DNA from 3 places in the Rahnella aceris genome. Region 1 is predicted to be linked to each of the others. Evidence: predicted binding sites of a transcription regulator. Region 1 holds the regulator's gene; each other region holds the start of a gene.

Region 1 (5,280 bases):
CCTGTTCCTGAGGAACAATCAACTTCGGCGCCAGCATAAACATAAACCGGGTACCGACGCCGACTTCACTCATGACTTCAAGTTTCGTGTGGTGATGGCTGAGCGCATGTTTGACGATTGCCAGTCCCAGTCCGCTGCCGCCGGTCTGACGTGAACGGGCTTTATCGACGCGGTAGAAACGTTCGGTCAGGCGCGGCAGGTGCTGCGGCGCAATGCCCGGTCCGTTGTCGCTGATCTGGAACTGTGCGCCATGCGGCGTTTGTTGCCAGCTGACTTCAATCCGTGTCCCCGCTGGCGTGTGGTTAACCGCGTTATACACCAGGTTCGACACCGCGCTGCGCAGTTGATCTTCATTACCAAAGACCTTCAGCTTGTCGTTTACGCGAAACACCACTTCATGCCTGCCGTTGCTTAACGTTTGCACTTCACGTTCGAGCATGCCGAGCATCACCGGAATATCGACTTTCTCGTGCAAATCAATATTCGCTGAGGCTTCGATTTTCGACAGCGTCAGCAGCTGCTTCACCAGCCCGTCCATGCGCCGCGTCTGTTCCTGCATGGTATCCAGCGCTTTAGTGCGGAAAGGCTCTTCCAGCTTGGCGTCTTCCATCATTTCCAGATACCCCTGCAATACCGTCAATGGGGTTCTCAGTTCATGACTGACGTTAGCGAAGAAGTTACGCCGTGCGCCTTCAAGCTGACGCATCTGGGTCACGTCGCGTGCCACCATCAGCAGTTGTCCTTCGGAATAAGGCATGACGCGAAATTCGACATAATGCTCATTATTGAGTTGTAAATTCAGCGCCCGGCTGAAATCGCGGGTCTGGATCCACAGCCGGAATTCCGGATAACGCAGCAGGTTGAAGATATGTTGCCCGTTATCTTCCGGCCAGCGGAAACCGAGCAAATCCTGCGCCAGTCCGTTACACCAGAAAATATTGCCATCTTCAGTGGTCAGCACCACGGCATCCGGCAGCGATTCGGCACCGCTGCGAAAACGTTTGATGAGCTGACCTAATTCCCGACGGCGACGCCGGTTGCGTATCTGCATCTGGTTCAGCCCGTAAAACAGCGGCTCCCAGCTCCAGCGCCCATTCGGTGGCGTAATGCTGCGGTCGAGCCACAGCCAGTGAGAGAGTTTAAGCTGGTTGTAATAATTCCAGCCCAGTGCCGCCATCAGCGACACCAGGAGGAGCCAGCCGAAATGGCCGACGAAGATACCGAGAATTAACGCTGGCAGGCAAAAGAGAAACAATTCACCCGCCAGTCGTTTCCATGACAAACGTTCTAGCACACAGATTCTCCGCTGTGAGGGCTCAATAACGCGTTGAAAAACGGTATCCGGTACCACGAACAGTCTGGATCATTCTGTCATGTCCACTGGTTTCCAGCGCCTTACGTAAACGACGAATATGCACGTCAACCGTGCGATCTTCCACATAAACGTTAGTGCCCCAGACGTTATTGAGCAACTGTTCGCGGCTGTATACACGTTCGGAATGGGTCATAAAGAAGTGTAATAACTTAAATTCGGTCGGCCCCATATCGAGCGCCTGCTCGTTGGCCATTACCCGGTGAGACGACGGATCCAGGCTTAAACCCTGCATGTCGATCACTTCTTCCACCGCCATTGGCGAGATGCGACGCATCACGGCTTTAATGCGGGCAACCAGTTCTTTCGGAGAAAACGGTTTGGTGATGTAATCATCGGCACCCACTTCAAGGCCGCGCACCCGATCTTCTTCTTCACCGCGTGCGGTCAGCATCATCACCGGAATTTCGCGGGTCAGTGCCTCACGTTTAAGATGCTTAATAAACTGAATACCGGAACCGCCAGGTAACATCCAGTCAAGCAGGATCAGTTCAGGGTAAGGTTCAACAAGCTGCCCAATCGCTGAATCAAAATCCTCAGCTTCTACGGCCTGATAGCCATTTTGTTCCAGTACAAAACACACCATTTCACGGATTGGAGCTTCGTCTTCAACCACCAATATACGTCTAGCCATCGTAGGTCCTGCCAATAGGTTAGCGATCTTTTATTTGATTGCGGGCGCCATTATGCGTCAGTTTTGTGACAGATTTATGAATGAAAAGAATGGTTCATTACAGTCAACTATGACAGATAATTTCCGGCCATCTTGCTGAAATTGGTCTGATTTATCGGGGACAGCTTCCCCTGCCGACGTTTATACTTTACCCCATTGTCGTCATCCAGGGTTCATACGGGAGTCTCATGCGCCTGATCCACACGTCAGACTGGCATCTCGGCCAGTACTTTTTCACTAAAAGCCGTGCAGCCGAACATCAGGCATTTTTGCACTGGCTGACCGGTCAGGTGCAGCAACATCAGGTCGATGCCGTGATTGTCGCGGGCGATATTTTCGACACGGGTTCCCCACCCAGTTATGCCCGCGAATTGTATAACCGCTTCGTGGTGGAATTACAGCAAACCGGCTGCCAGCTGGTGGTGCTGGCTGGTAACCACGATTCTGTCGCCACGCTCAATGAATCGCGCGAGCTCCTTTCCTGCCTGAATACGCGGGTGATTGCCACCGTCGGTGAAAACCTTTCTGAACAGATTTTAGTGCTCAGTCAGCGTGACGGGAAACCCGGCGCGATACTGTGCGCTATCCCGTTTTTACGCCCGCGTGATCTGCTCGCCAGCCAGGCGGGACAGTCCGGCAGCGACAAGCAACTGGCATTGCAGGAAGCCATCGCCGCGCATTATGACGCGCTCTGGCAGGCTGCGCAGGCCAGACGTGACGAACTGGGCATGCCGCTGCCTATTATTGCGACCGGCCATCTGACGACTGTCGGTGTCAGTACCTCTGATTCCGTGCGCGACATCTATATAGGTACGCTCGATGCGTTTCCGGCGCAGGCCTTTCCGCCGGTCGATTATGTGGCACTGGGTCATATTCACCGTGCACAATGCGTCGCCAAAACCGAACATATCCGTTACAGCGGCTCGCCGATTGCCCTGAGTTTTGACGAACTGAGCAAAGCTAAAAGTGTGTACTTACTTGATTTTGATGGTGCGACGCTCAACGCCATCGACACACTGGAAATCCCGGTTTTCCAGCCGATGCAGATAATCAAAGGCTCGCTGGTGGAGATTGAACACCAACTGGCACAGTTCGAAGGCGGTGATCCGGCCAAACCGGTGTGGCTCGATATTGAAGTCTCCACCCAGGATTATCTCAGCGACATCCAGCGACGCATTCAGGCGCTGACGGAAGATCTGCCGGTAGAAGTCGTGCTGTTACGCCGCAGCAAAGAACAGCGCATCAACAGTATTGAGCAGCAGGAAAAAGAAACCCTCAGCGAACTGAGCGTCAGCGACGTGTTTGAACGACGACTGGCGCTGGAACCGGCCCCTGACGAGCCGCGTCAGGCTCGGATGCGCACGTTGTTTGCGCAGGTGGTTGAACAGGTTACCAACGGTCAGAACGCGGAGGACAGCGCACAATGAAAATTCTCAGCCTGCGTTTAAAAAACCTGAACTCGCTGGAAGGCGAATGGAAAATTGATTTCACCGCCGAGCCGTTTGCCAGCAACGGATTATTCGCCATCACCGGTCCGACCGGTGCGGGGAAAACCACCCTGCTCGATGCCATTTGTCTGGCGCTTTATCATCAGACGCCACGGCTGAACATTACACCAAGCCAGAATGAACTGATGACCCGCCACACCGCAGAATCGCTGGCCGAGGTGGAGTTTGAAGTCAAAGGTGTGGGTTACCGCGCTTTCTGGAGCCAGCGCCGCGCCAAAAATTCCCCTGACGGCAATCTGCAGGCACCGAAAGTCGAGCTGGCGTTACTGGCCGACGGCAAAATTCTGGCGGATAAAGTGCGCGATAAACTCGATGCCATCGCCACACTGACCGGGCTGGATTTCGGCCGTTTCACCAAATCCATGATGCTTTCACAGGGGCAGTTCGCCGCGTTTCTGAATGCCGATGCCAACGACCGCGCCGAATTGCTGGAAGAACTGACCGGCACCGAGATTTACGGTCTGCTTTCTCAACGCGTGTTTGAGCAACATAAAGAAGCGCGCATTGCGCTGGACGGTCTGCATCAGCGCATGGCCGGAATCGAACTGCTCAGCGAAGAACAGCGCCAGACGCTGGAAGCACAACGTGCTGAACTGAACACGCAGGAAATCAGCCTCAGTCAGCAGGCGCAGCAGCGCCAGCAGGATCTGAACTGGCTGCAACAGTGGCAGCAGGTGCAGCAAAAACAGCAGCAGTCTCAGCAACAACTGACCGCCGCAGAGCAGGAAAATCTGGCCGCCGCGCCGCAGTTACAGCAACTGGCGCGCAGCGAACCGGCAGAAAAACTGCGTCCGTTACTCAATGATCGCCAGCGCTGTCAGGATGACGCGCAGCGCCTTCAGCAATTACTGATACAACTGACGCAGCAGCAGGAGCAGCAGATTGCACAGATGACGCCGCTGAGTCTGGCGGTGGAACAGGCGCACACTGCACGGCAGAAACAGGCGGAAGAACAGCGTCAGATGCAGACGCTGATCGAAGAAAAAATCCTGCCACTGGATAGCGAAATCGCGCAATGGCGCAAATCGCTGGTGGAAACACAACAGGCGGTCAGCGAGTCGCAGAAACAGGCTGGTGAACATAGCGCGACGCTGCAGCAAATCACGGCGGAACGTCAGAAACTGGATGAGGAAAGCCGCCAGCATCACACCCGTCAGGCCGCGCTGACTGAAGCCCTTAACGTTGCACAACAACGTCAGGCTGAACTGGAAAAACAGTACCCGCAGGTAGTGTTACAGAAACGTCAAACCGAACTCATGCAGCTCCGGCCGGTGCGGCAGCAGCTGTTTTCACTCTCGCAAATCTTCCCGCAACTGAACCAGCGCGTGCAGCAACAGCATAAAGATTTTGCGCAGTACCAGACGCTGCTGGCCGAAGAAGAACTGCGTCTGGGCGCGATCCGTCTGCAATGTCAGAAACAACTGGAACATCTGAACGACGTCAAGGCGCTGCATAAACAGGAAATGCTGATCGTCAGTCTTGAAGCCGAACGCGCGAATTTGCAAAGCGGCAAAGCCTGTCCGCTGTGCGGCTCGACATCACATCCGGCGATTGAACATTATCAGGAGGTTAAACCTTCTGAAACCGCGCAGCGCGTCGAGAAAATGCAACTGGAATTCGATGCAGCAAAAGCCAGCGGTATCGAACTGGCGGCGAAAATTAAAGGCCTGAAAGAGCAACAAACACGGCTGCAAACTCAGCTTGAGCAGGATCAGCAACAACTGAAT
Region 2 (5,280 bases), on a different contig from region 1:
ATCCGTGCGGGACAGCTTTTCAAACAGACGGACACCAAACGCGATGTTGTCGTAAATCGACATCGGGAATGGCGTCGGTTTCTGGAAGACCATGCCGACTTTGGCGCGCAGCAGCGCGATGTCCTGCTTATCAACCAGAATGTTTTCGCCATCAAGCAGGATTTCACCCTCAGCGTGCTGTTCCGGATACAGCTGGTACATTTTGTTAAACGTACGCAGCAGCGTGGATTTACCACAGCCTGACGGGCCGATGAATGCCGTGACTTCGTTCTTAGCAATATCCAGGGAAATATTTTTCAGCGCGTGGAATTTGCCGTAATAAAAGTTCAGATCGCGAACCTGAATTTTGCTGTTGGATGCGTCAGTCATTCTCAGACATCTCTCTTATTCGCGCGCCGCATGGCGACGCCGGGTAAACAGTGATGGCAGCCGCTATCACCTGCCATCGATAATAAATTCGCTTATTGCTTTTTCGGGGCGAAAATCACACGCGCCAGAATGTTCAGCAGCAGCACACACACGGTAATCAGCAGTACACCCGCCCACGCCAGTTGTTGCCATTCGCCAAACGGACTCATCGCAAACTTAAAGATGGTGACCGGCAGGTTAGCAATCGGCTGCATCATGTCGGTGCTCCAGAACTGGTTGGAGAGCGACGTAAACAACAGCGGCGCGGTTTCACCGGCAATACGGGCAATCGCCAGCAGGATCCCGGTGATAATGCCGGAAACTGAGGCTTTCAGTGTGATGGCCGAAATCATTTTCCACTTCGGCGTACCCAGTGCGTAAGCCGCTTCACGCAGGCTGTCCGGCACCAGTTTCAGCATGTTTTCCGTGGTACGGATAACAATCGGGATCTGTAACAATGCCAGTGCAAGCACGCCCGCCCAGCCGGAGAAGTGTCCCATTTTTGCCACCATAATGGTGTACACAAACAAGCCCACAACGATGGATGGTGCGGAAAGCAGAATGTCGTTAATGAAACGAATGAATTCAGCCAGCCAGGATTTACGTCCATATTCGGCCAGATAAATCCCCGCCATCACGCCCAATGGCGTACCGATGACCGTTGCCCACAGAATCAATAATCCGCTGCCTGCAATGGCGTTAGCCAGACCGCCGCCTGCCGTATTCGGAGGCGGGGTATTTTCTGTGAACAGCGCCAGCGACATCCCGTCAACACCTTTAACGATCGTGGTGAACAAGATCCACACCAGCCAGAACAGACCAAACGCCATGGTCAGCATGGAGACCATCAGCGCCAGACGGTTCTTCTGACGGCGCCACGCCTGACGTTTGCGACGCGATTCCAGTAATGCAGTATTACTTTGCATTTCGAGTGTCGTCATCTTAACGGCCCTCTTTCTTAGCCAGACGCAGGATCATCATTTTCGACAGCGCCAAAACAATAAAGGTGATGACAAACAGGATCAGACCCAGTTCCATCAGTGCAGACGTATGCAGCCCGGCTTCTGCTTCGGCGAATTCGTTCGCCAGTGCAGAGGTAATGCTGTTGCCCGGCGCGTACAGCGATGCGCTATCGAGCTGGTAGGTGTTACCGATAATGAAGGTCACCGCCATGGTTTCGCCAAGTGCGCGCCCCAGACCTAACATCACGCCGCCGATCACACCATTTTTGGTGAACGGCAGCACGATGCGCCAGATCACTTCCCACGTAGTGCAACCAATGCCGTAAGCAGATTCTTTCATCATCACCGGCGTTTGCTCGAACACGTCACGCATGACGGAAGCTATGTACGGGATGATCATAATGGCGAGGATGACGCCTGCTGCCAGAATACCGATACCAAAACCCGGACCGGCGAACAGGGCACCAACAATCGGGATACCGGAAAGTACATCGCCCAACGGCGTCTGAAAATACTGCGCAAACAGCGGGGCGAAAACGAACAGCCCCCACATGCCATAAACAATACTGGGGATCGCCGCCAGCAGTTCAATAGCAATCCCCAGCGGGCGTTTCATCCAGTTCGGCGCCAGCTCGGTAAGGAATAATGCGATACCAAAGCTGACGGGAACAGCAATCAGCAGGGCAATAATGGAGGTCACGACCGTGCCGTAAATCGGCACCAGTGCGCCAAATTGCTGGTTCGGTGCATCCCAGGTTTTCGTCCACAGGAAGGACAATCCGAACTTTTCAATGCTCGGCAGGGAAGCAATAAACAGCGAGACGATAATGCCGCCCAACATAAATAGCACAATCAGCGCTGCCAGTTTAACCAGCGCGCCGAAGATGATGTCACCGTTTTTGCTGGGTGCCTTGATAGCCGGCTTGTATTCAGCCATACCACTCTCTTTTAATTCAGATTTAATTCCCTCCCCGGCCGGAGAGGGAATGAAGCAGAAGACTTGTACTCTATATCAGACCCGAGGTCAGATCCTAGTAAAGTGCTTTACCGCTGCTGTCTTTGATGTTGGTTTTCCAGGCTGCGCGGATCTGTTCTACAACAGAAGCTGGCAGTGCGGCGTAATCCAAATCAGTCGTCAGTTTGTTACCGTTTTTGTAAGCCCAGTCGAAGAACTTCAGCACTTCGGTACCCTTCGCTGCATCTTGCTGGTCTTTGTAAATCAGGATGAAGGTGGTGGAGCTGATTGGCCACGCATTATCACCTTTCTGATTGGTCAGGTCCTGAGCGAAGGTTTTGCTCCAGTCTGCGCCTTTAGCGGCTGCACTGAAGGATTCTTCTGTCGGGCTGATGGCTTTGCCGTCTGCATCTACCAGCTTGGTGTAAGCCAGGTTGTTTTGCTTGGCGTAAGCATATTCTACGTAACCGATTGAACCTGGCAGACGCTGTACGAATGCGGCCACGCCGTCGTTGCCCTTGCCGCCGAGACCCGTTGGCCAGTTAACAGTAGAACCTGCACCGATTTTGTCTTTCCACTCGCTGTTCACTTTTGCCAGGTAGCTGGTGAATACGAAGGAAGTACCGGAACCGTCAGCACGGCGAACCACCGCGATGTTAGTGTCTGGCAGTTTCACGCCCGGGTTCAGCTTGGTGATCGCCGTATCGTTCCACTTTTTGATTTTACCGAGGTAAATATCACCCAGCGTTGCGCCATCCAGTGTCAACTGACCGGATTTGATGCCCGGGATGTTAACAGCCAGTACCACGCCGCCGATTACAGTAGGAAACTGGAACAGACCGTTTTTATTCAGATCTTCTTCTTTCATCGGTGCATCAGATGCCCCGAAATCAACGGTTTTAGCGATGATTTGTTTCACGCCGCCGGAAGAACCGATGCCCTGATAGTTAACCTGAGTACCGGTTGCTTTCTGGTATGCATCAGCCCACTTAGCATAGACAGGGGCTGGGAAGGTACCGCCAGCGCCAGTCAGGTTAGCGGCAGCGAAAGCAGACATTGCTGTGAGGGAGAAAGTCGCTGCTACAAGACCGGCGACGGTGTTACGCATCAATTTCATGTTCCACTCCTGGTGGTTTTAAACTTCCCGACTGATGTCGACGTTAATTAAAGTGTTTGGCACAGGAGGAAAATAGGACAGTTTAGTGACAGTAAAATGTACGTTATATGACAGTTTTATGACACTGGTCACAATTCGAACCATACGGGCAAAATGCGGGAGTTTTAAGCAGAAAAAGCCGGTTATTACACCGGCGGATAATGAAAAGCGGGTAAATTAACGCCCCTTCTTCTTACGGCCAGGCTGGGCAAAACGCTTGCGGGATGCGGAATTCACTTCAGGTTTTTCACTGTTTTTCGTTTTAGTGACAGCCGGTTTTTTAGCCTGAGCAGGTTTTGATGGCACTTTTTTCGCCGGTTTGTCTTCAGACGAAGAGTTTTCAATCAGCTTAAACAATTCGATCAGTTCATCATCGGTCAGATCACGCCATTCGCCCAGCGGTAATCCTTTCAGATTGATGTTCATAATCCGCACACGTTCAAGCTTAGTGACGTCGAAACCAAAATGCTTAGTCATGCGGCGGATCTGTCGGTTAAGTCCCTGCACCAGCGTAATGCGAAACACCATCGGTGCTTCTTTCTTCACTTTGCATTTCTTGGTCACGGTGCCGAGCATCGGCACACCCGCGCCCATACCGGCAATAAACTCGTCCGTGATCGGTTTATTGACAGTCACGATATATTCTTTTTCGTGGTCGTTACCGGCACGCAGGATTTTATTGACCAGATCACCGTGATTGGTCAGTAAAATCAGGCCCTGCGAATCTTTGTCCAGACGGCCAATCGGGAAGACGCGTTTGCTGTGGTTAACGAAATCGCGGATGTTGTCCCGCTCCCCCTCTTCCATCGTGGTGATAATGCCTACGGGCTTGTTCAGCGCAATAAGCACCAGATCTTCTTCATCACGCGGCTCAATAATCTGACCATTCACTTTCACCACATCGCCGGCAAACACCTGAGCACCCACCGCAGCACGCCTGCCGTTGATAAAAACATTTCCCTGTTCGATGTAACGATCAGCATCGCGGCGCGAGCAGATGCCGCTCTCGCTAATGTATTTGTTGAGACGAATGGAGGAGTTGGTCAGCATTCAGCGGGGTACCTTCAGAAAAACGCGAACTATACCTTATCCGGGGCGGGTTACGAAGCCTGAGAGAAGAGAATCGTGACCGGCTGCTGACAAAGAGAGAGCCGGAGAACAACATTCTGGAAAGAGAAAAGCGCCCCGGGAGGCGCTTAGAGATAACATGGCTGAAACCGGACAGTCTTATTCGACAGTCACAGACTTCGCCAGATTACGTGGCTGGTCAACATCGGTGCCTTTAATCAGCGCAACGTAGTAGGACAGCAACTGGAGCGGTACGGTGTAGAAAATCGGAGCGACGATTTCTTCAACGTGAGGCAGCTGAATAATCTTCATACCGTCACTGTCGACAAAACCCGCGTCCTGATCGGCGAAGACATACAGTAAACCGCCACGTGCACGCACTTCTTCGATATTCGACTTCAGTTTTTCCAGCAATTCGTTATTGGGCGCAACCACAATCACCGGCATATCCGCATCAATCAGCGCCAGCGGGCCATGTTTCAGCTCGCCTGCCGCATAGGCTTCAGCGTGGATATACGAAATCTCTTTCAGCTTCAGCGCACCTTCCATCGCGATCGGATATTGATCGCCACGGCCAAGGAACAGGGCGTGATGTTTATCAGAGAAACCTTCAGCCAGTGTTTCGATAGTCTTATCCAGCGACAGCATTTGTTCGATGCGCGCAGGCAACGCCTGAAGCGCGTGAACAATGTCGTGCTCAACTTGCGGACTCATCCCTTTCAGGCGGCCCA
Region 3 (5,280 bases), 1.6 Mb from region 1:
CTGATGCATGGCAAGAATTTCTGTGCCGCGACCTGGGGTGACACTATTTCGGCGCTGGTCAGTAAAGGCTACCGGGTTATCGCGCCCGATCAGGTCGGGTTCTGTTCGTCGACCAAACCTTCGCATTACCAGTACAGTTTCCAGCAACTGGCGACCAACACGCATGATTTGCTTAAAAGTCTGAAGATTACCAAAGCGGTGATTGTCGGGCATTCGACCGGCGGTATGCTGGCGACGCGCTACAGCCTGATGTATGCGCCGGAAGTGTCGAAACTGGTGCTGGTGAACCCGATTGGTCTGGAAGACTGGAAAGCTAAGGGCGTGCCGTATCGTACCGTCGATCAGTGGTACGACCGTGAGCTGAAAACCTCGGCGGAAAGCATTAAACAGTACGAACTCAAAACCTATTACGTGAATAAGTGGAAACCGGAATACGACCGCTGGGTCGATATGCTGGCAGGGCTGAACAACGGGCCGGGGCATAAACTGGTGGCCTGGAACTCGGCACTGATATACGACATGATTTTCACGCAGCCGGTCTTTTACGAATTCAAAAACCTGCGTGTACCGACCACGCTGATGATCGGCACGGCTGATACGACAGCCATCGGCAGCGATATTGCGCCGCCTGCGGTAAAAGCAAAAATCGGTCATTACAACGTGCTGGGTAAACAGGTTGCGAAGCTTATTCCGCACGCGAAACTGATTGAGTTTAAAGGTCTGGGCCACGCACCGCAGATGGAAGAACCGGAAAGATTCAATGCGACGCTGCTGAAAACGCTGGCGCGCTGATGTTCCTGTACTCCTGAAACGGTATTCATGAAAAAACCGCAGTCATGACTGCGGTTTTTTTATGTCTGCGGGTTAACGATTAACGCAGATTGTCCGGGAAGTTAGCCGGTAACTCGCTGGCAGCGCAGTCGATCACGGTGTCATTGTCGGCGCCGCAGTCACGGACGAAGGTAATGGTGGCGAATTCGTCGATGACTTCAGTCGGATAAGCGGGTCCGGCATCGCGGTAAGCATTCATCAAAGGAATATGTTCGTTCTGGAAGCACACGGTTTTTTCCGGGTTGTTCATGATCCAGCGTGGGAAGAAAATGGTGCCGTGGAACACGTTGTCGCCCAGATTCACAATCAGGCTGACATCTGTACCGGTCGGTTCTGTCCAGGAAATTTTGTACACATCAGAAGCCACACGCACGATATAGGCTTTCTGGTCTTTCACCCAGCGGTTACCGACCAGCCCGCTATGGATGCGGTAATCCAGCGTTTCGGCATTTTTCACATAGATTTCATAATTCCAGCCGTTGTCGTAAGTGTAAACAACGTGTTTGCCGATGAAATTGCTCAGGTCATGTTTATCAAAGTTGCTCATGGTAATTCTCCTTAACGCAGTAACAGGTGAAATGTTTTGTTTCGATGAGGAGAATATTACGCGCTAAAAAATTGATAAAAAAACGCTGATTTCAGATGGAAATAATCTAAAATTCCGATGTGTTTTACCTAAAGGGAGTAAAAATATGGCACTTCCACGCACCACACTTGAGCAGTGGGTGGTATTACAAACGGTGATTGAACAAGGAAGTTACGCGCAGGCCGCAGAGGTACTGAACCGCAGTCAGTCTTCCGTTAGTTATGCCCTGAGTGGATTACAGGAACGTCTCGGTCTGCCATTGCTGGAGATTCATGGCCGTAAAGCGACACTGACGGAACAGGGGCGGGCGTTGCTGATGCAGGCCACGCCGCTGATTTCCGCCTTTTTGCAACTTGAGCACCGTGCCGCCGGGCTGAAAGACGGGACGCGCACCGAACTGAGCCTGGTTGTCGACAGTGTCTTTCCCAAATACCGTCTGTTTCGCGCACTCAAAAATTTTCAGCAGCAGTTTCCCGATACCCGTGTTCATCTGACAGAAATTCTGCGCGGCGAAAGCCTTAAGCAATTAAATGAACGATCAGCGGATTTATACATCACCACGCTGGCACCGGAAAATGCGATACAGGGGCGCTTCCTGCTTGACGTGGATTTTGTGCCGGTGGCCAAAAGCGATCATCCGCTGATGAGCCTCACCGTTCCGCTGACTGCGCAGGATCTGGCGCGTTTTCCGCTGATTAGCGTGGCCGACCGGCACGCGCCGCGTGCAGAAAATGTGTCATCCGGCCCTGTTGCCAGCTGGACATTCACCACCGTCGGGGCCGCGATGGAAGCCATTGCGGTGGGCGTGGGGTACGGCTGGCTGCCGCTGGAAAGTGTGGAAAAAGCGCTGGAGAGCGGTTTGCTCCGACGACTGGAATTATCAGCCAGAACGGTGCGGCAAACGGCTTTGTATATGGTGATGGATAATGAATCGGAGCGGTTTGATAAAACGGTCAGCACGCTGGCAAAAAGCATTCTGACGGAGTGCGGTTTGCTGCCATAACGTTCTGGCAGCAAACCGTTTCAACAGGGGCGTGATTACCTTTGTGATGTACGACAGGCTGCCAGAATATCCAGTTGCGGATCACGTTCCGAGGTTTGCACGTCCATCGCGCTCAGCACGGTGTGGAACAGGTTATCCTGTGAAACGTCTTTGTTCACGGCATACGATTTCAGGCATTGCAGATCAATTCCCTGCGCTTTCACATAACCGCTGGATAACCAGAACAGCATCGGCACGTGTGTCTGTTGCGCCGGTGCCACGCTGTAAGGCGTGCCGTGCAAATACAGGCCATTTTCACCCAGCGATTCGCCATGGTCAGAAAGATAAATCACGGCCACGTTGTACTTATCCTGATACTGCTTCGCCTTCTCAATCACCTGCGACACCGTGTAATCCGTGTAAAGCAGGGTATTATCGTAGGTATTCACCAGTTGTTCCTGAGAACAGTTTTCAATATCGCTGCGCGGGCAGTCAGGCATAAACTTACGGAATTCCTGCGGATAGCGTTTGTAGTACGTAGGGCCGTGGCTGCCGATCAGATGTAAGCCAATCAGCGTATTTTTGCCGTCAGGTTTGATGTCGTCATCGATATTCTGCATCAGCGCCATGTCGTAGCAGGTATCGCCATCACAGTATTTACCGTCTTTTTTTGTATCGATGGTGATATTCGGCACACGGTCGCATACGCCTTTACAGCCTTCATCATTGTCTTTCCAGAACACCGAAACACCGGCTTTATGCAGGATATCCAGCAAGCCTTCACTGTTACGGGCGCGGTTGGCGTCGTAGCGGGTGCGCTTCATATTCGAGAACATGCACGGCACAGAAATCGCCGTTGCCGTGCCGCATGACGTCATTTTATTAAAGAACACCACGTCAGGAATAGCCTGTGTGTACTGATTAGTCGGTTTGGCGTAACCCTCAGATGACTGATTTTGCGCCCGCGCGGTTTCCCCAATCACCAGGAACACCAGATTTGGTTTCTGCCCCGGTTGCTGCACCAGTTTTGCATCGTTGCCAATAGTCTGGAACGGCATTTTCGGCGTGAAGTAACGGTGATTGATGTACTGGAACGCGCTGTAGAGGTAGTTTGTCGGCACAATTTCCAGATTCAGGGTGCGGTTGTTACGGCCCACAGAGGCGTAATCTTTGTAAAAAATCCCGGCAATGGAGGCAACCACCAGCAATGAAATCACCATCGACACCAGACGGACACCGAGACGGCGTAACGGCGTTTTTTCATAGCTGACCGGTGTCAGGAAAAGCAAAATAGCGGGCAAAACGCCGGTGAAGACAAACCACAGTATCACTTTCAGATTCAGGTAAGACGACGCTTCAGCCGATTGCGTCTCGAGAATATTTTCGATCATGCCGCGATCAAATACGACCTGGAAGGTCATCATCGCAAAACTGGCGAGGGCACTGACCGGCAGCACGATAATAAAGAACGGCTTAAGCAATGGACGAAAGCTGAAAGGGGTGAACACAAAGTTCAGTGCGGCAAACAGCGCAACCGGAATGCTCAGGGCAAAAGCCAGGTTGTACGCGGGCAGTGCATGTAAGATGTGATAAAAATGCAGCAAAATCGGCAGATTAACGATAAAGGTAAAATACAGGGTCAGCAGTAAAGTCAGCGTAAAGTAGCTAATCTTCGGAAATATAGAGCGCAATGAAAACTCCCAACAGGGTGGTGGTAGCAGCGTTGATGTGAAGGAAACATAACGTATAGAAATGAATATCCAATAGAATATTCATCCAAGCTTAAGAAAGCCTTAATCTACCTGTCATAAAATTTTCATTATGCAGCGTTTCCGAAAAGGTTCAGAAAATAAAAAAAATATAAGAGACCGCCTTTTCGATCCTGAAGCCTTATGCTGTGCCGTGTAGCGATGCGGATGTTCAACGAAACACTCCCCCTTGTTTAAACCTTTCTGAGTGCGTTTCCCTCCGCTCATTTTGATCTTTCCCTGATTATGCCTGTCCGGTTTAATTCACTACTGACTGCCTGCTGGCTGTCAGAAGGATGTTCGTGTTGATTTCATCTTCGGCCACAATTGCGGCCAGCAGTATCATAGAGCCAGGTGTCATTATCGGCCCGCGAGTGGTTATCGGGCCTTTCTGCTTTATTTCCGCCGGTGTGCAAATCGGCGAAGGAACACACATTTCTTCTCATGTCGTTATCAACGGCAATACCAAAATTGGCACGGATAACCAGATTGGCATGGGCTCATCCATTGGCGAGATCAGCCAGGATTTGAAATACGCCGGAGAACCCACCGGGCTGGAAATCGGCAATGGAAACCGCATTGGCCGCCACGTGACACTGCATCGCGGCACCGTGCAGGGCGGTGGTATGACCCGGATCGGGCACCTGAATGTGTTTGAAGGGGGCGTGCATGTCGGCCATGACTGTCAGATAGGAAATGCCACGTTTATCGGCGAACACAGTGCTCTGGCGGGGCATGTTTCATTAGGCAGTGATGCCCGGATTGATGCCCTGAGCGCGGTGCATCAGTTTTGTATTATTGGCACGGGCGTCCATCTCCTTGCTAATACCTGTGTGGTGCAGGACGTGCCGCCTTTTGTGATAGCGGGGGGAAATCGCGCGGTGCCGAAAGGGATAAACGAGCAGGCAACGGAATTTTGCCGGGCCGGAAAAGCGCAGCAAAATGTCATCCGCTATCTGTACGATTTGCTTTATCACCAGCCGGAATCGGTGGAACGGGTGAAGGGGGAAATTGAGCAGCTCAGCGCGGAATATCCGTTACTGTGCCACTTCAATGCATTTTTCCTCGATTCAGCGCGCGGGATTATTCGTTAACGATTTCACGGTAACCCTGCGGCTGAACAGAGGAAGAGG

What was found. The regulator PhoB, encoded in region 1, activates phosphate uptake and scavenging genes when phosphate is short. The targets are predictions, from matches to a motif close to CTGTCATAAAACTGNCNNAT.
Region 2: the regulator PhoB is predicted to act here: its motif matches at 3,548-3,567, upstream of pstS (phosphate ABC transporter substrate-binding protein PstS).
Region 3: the regulator PhoB is predicted to act here: its motif matches at 4,202-4,221, upstream of GW591_RS04710 (phosphoethanolamine transferase).

The regions. Positions count from the first base shown of each region.
Region 1 covers NZ_JAADJV010000001.1:2,590,684-2,595,963, forward strand. The annotation lists gene phoR (phosphate regulon sensor histidine kinase PhoR) at 1-1,294, opposite strand, end outside; gene phoB (phosphate response regulator transcription factor PhoB) at 1,317-2,006, opposite strand; gene sbcD (exonuclease subunit SbcD) at 2,234-3,472, shown strand; gene sbcC (exonuclease subunit SbcC) at 3,469-5,280, shown strand, end outside.
Region 2 covers NZ_JAADJV010000004.1:415,445-420,724, forward strand. The annotation lists gene pstB (phosphate ABC transporter ATP-binding protein PstB) at 1-369, opposite strand, end outside; gene pstA (phosphate ABC transporter permease PstA) at 462-1,349, opposite strand; gene pstC (phosphate ABC transporter permease PstC) at 1,351-2,307, opposite strand; gene pstS (phosphate ABC transporter substrate-binding protein PstS) at 2,402-3,442, opposite strand; gene rluF (23S rRNA pseudouridine(2604) synthase RluF) at 3,659-4,531, opposite strand; gene glmS (glutamine--fructose-6-phosphate transaminase (isomerizing)) at 4,709-5,280, opposite strand, start outside.
Region 3 covers NZ_JAADJV010000001.1:1,036,415-1,041,694, forward strand. The annotation lists gene GW591_RS04695 (alpha/beta fold hydrolase) at 1-792, shown strand, start outside; gene GW591_RS04700 (phenolic acid decarboxylase) at 872-1,378, opposite strand; gene GW591_RS04705 (LysR family transcriptional regulator) at 1,524-2,420, shown strand; gene GW591_RS04710 (phosphoethanolamine transferase) at 2,456-4,090, opposite strand; gene lpxA (acyl-ACP--UDP-N-acetylglucosamine O-acyltransferase) at 4,453-5,241, shown strand.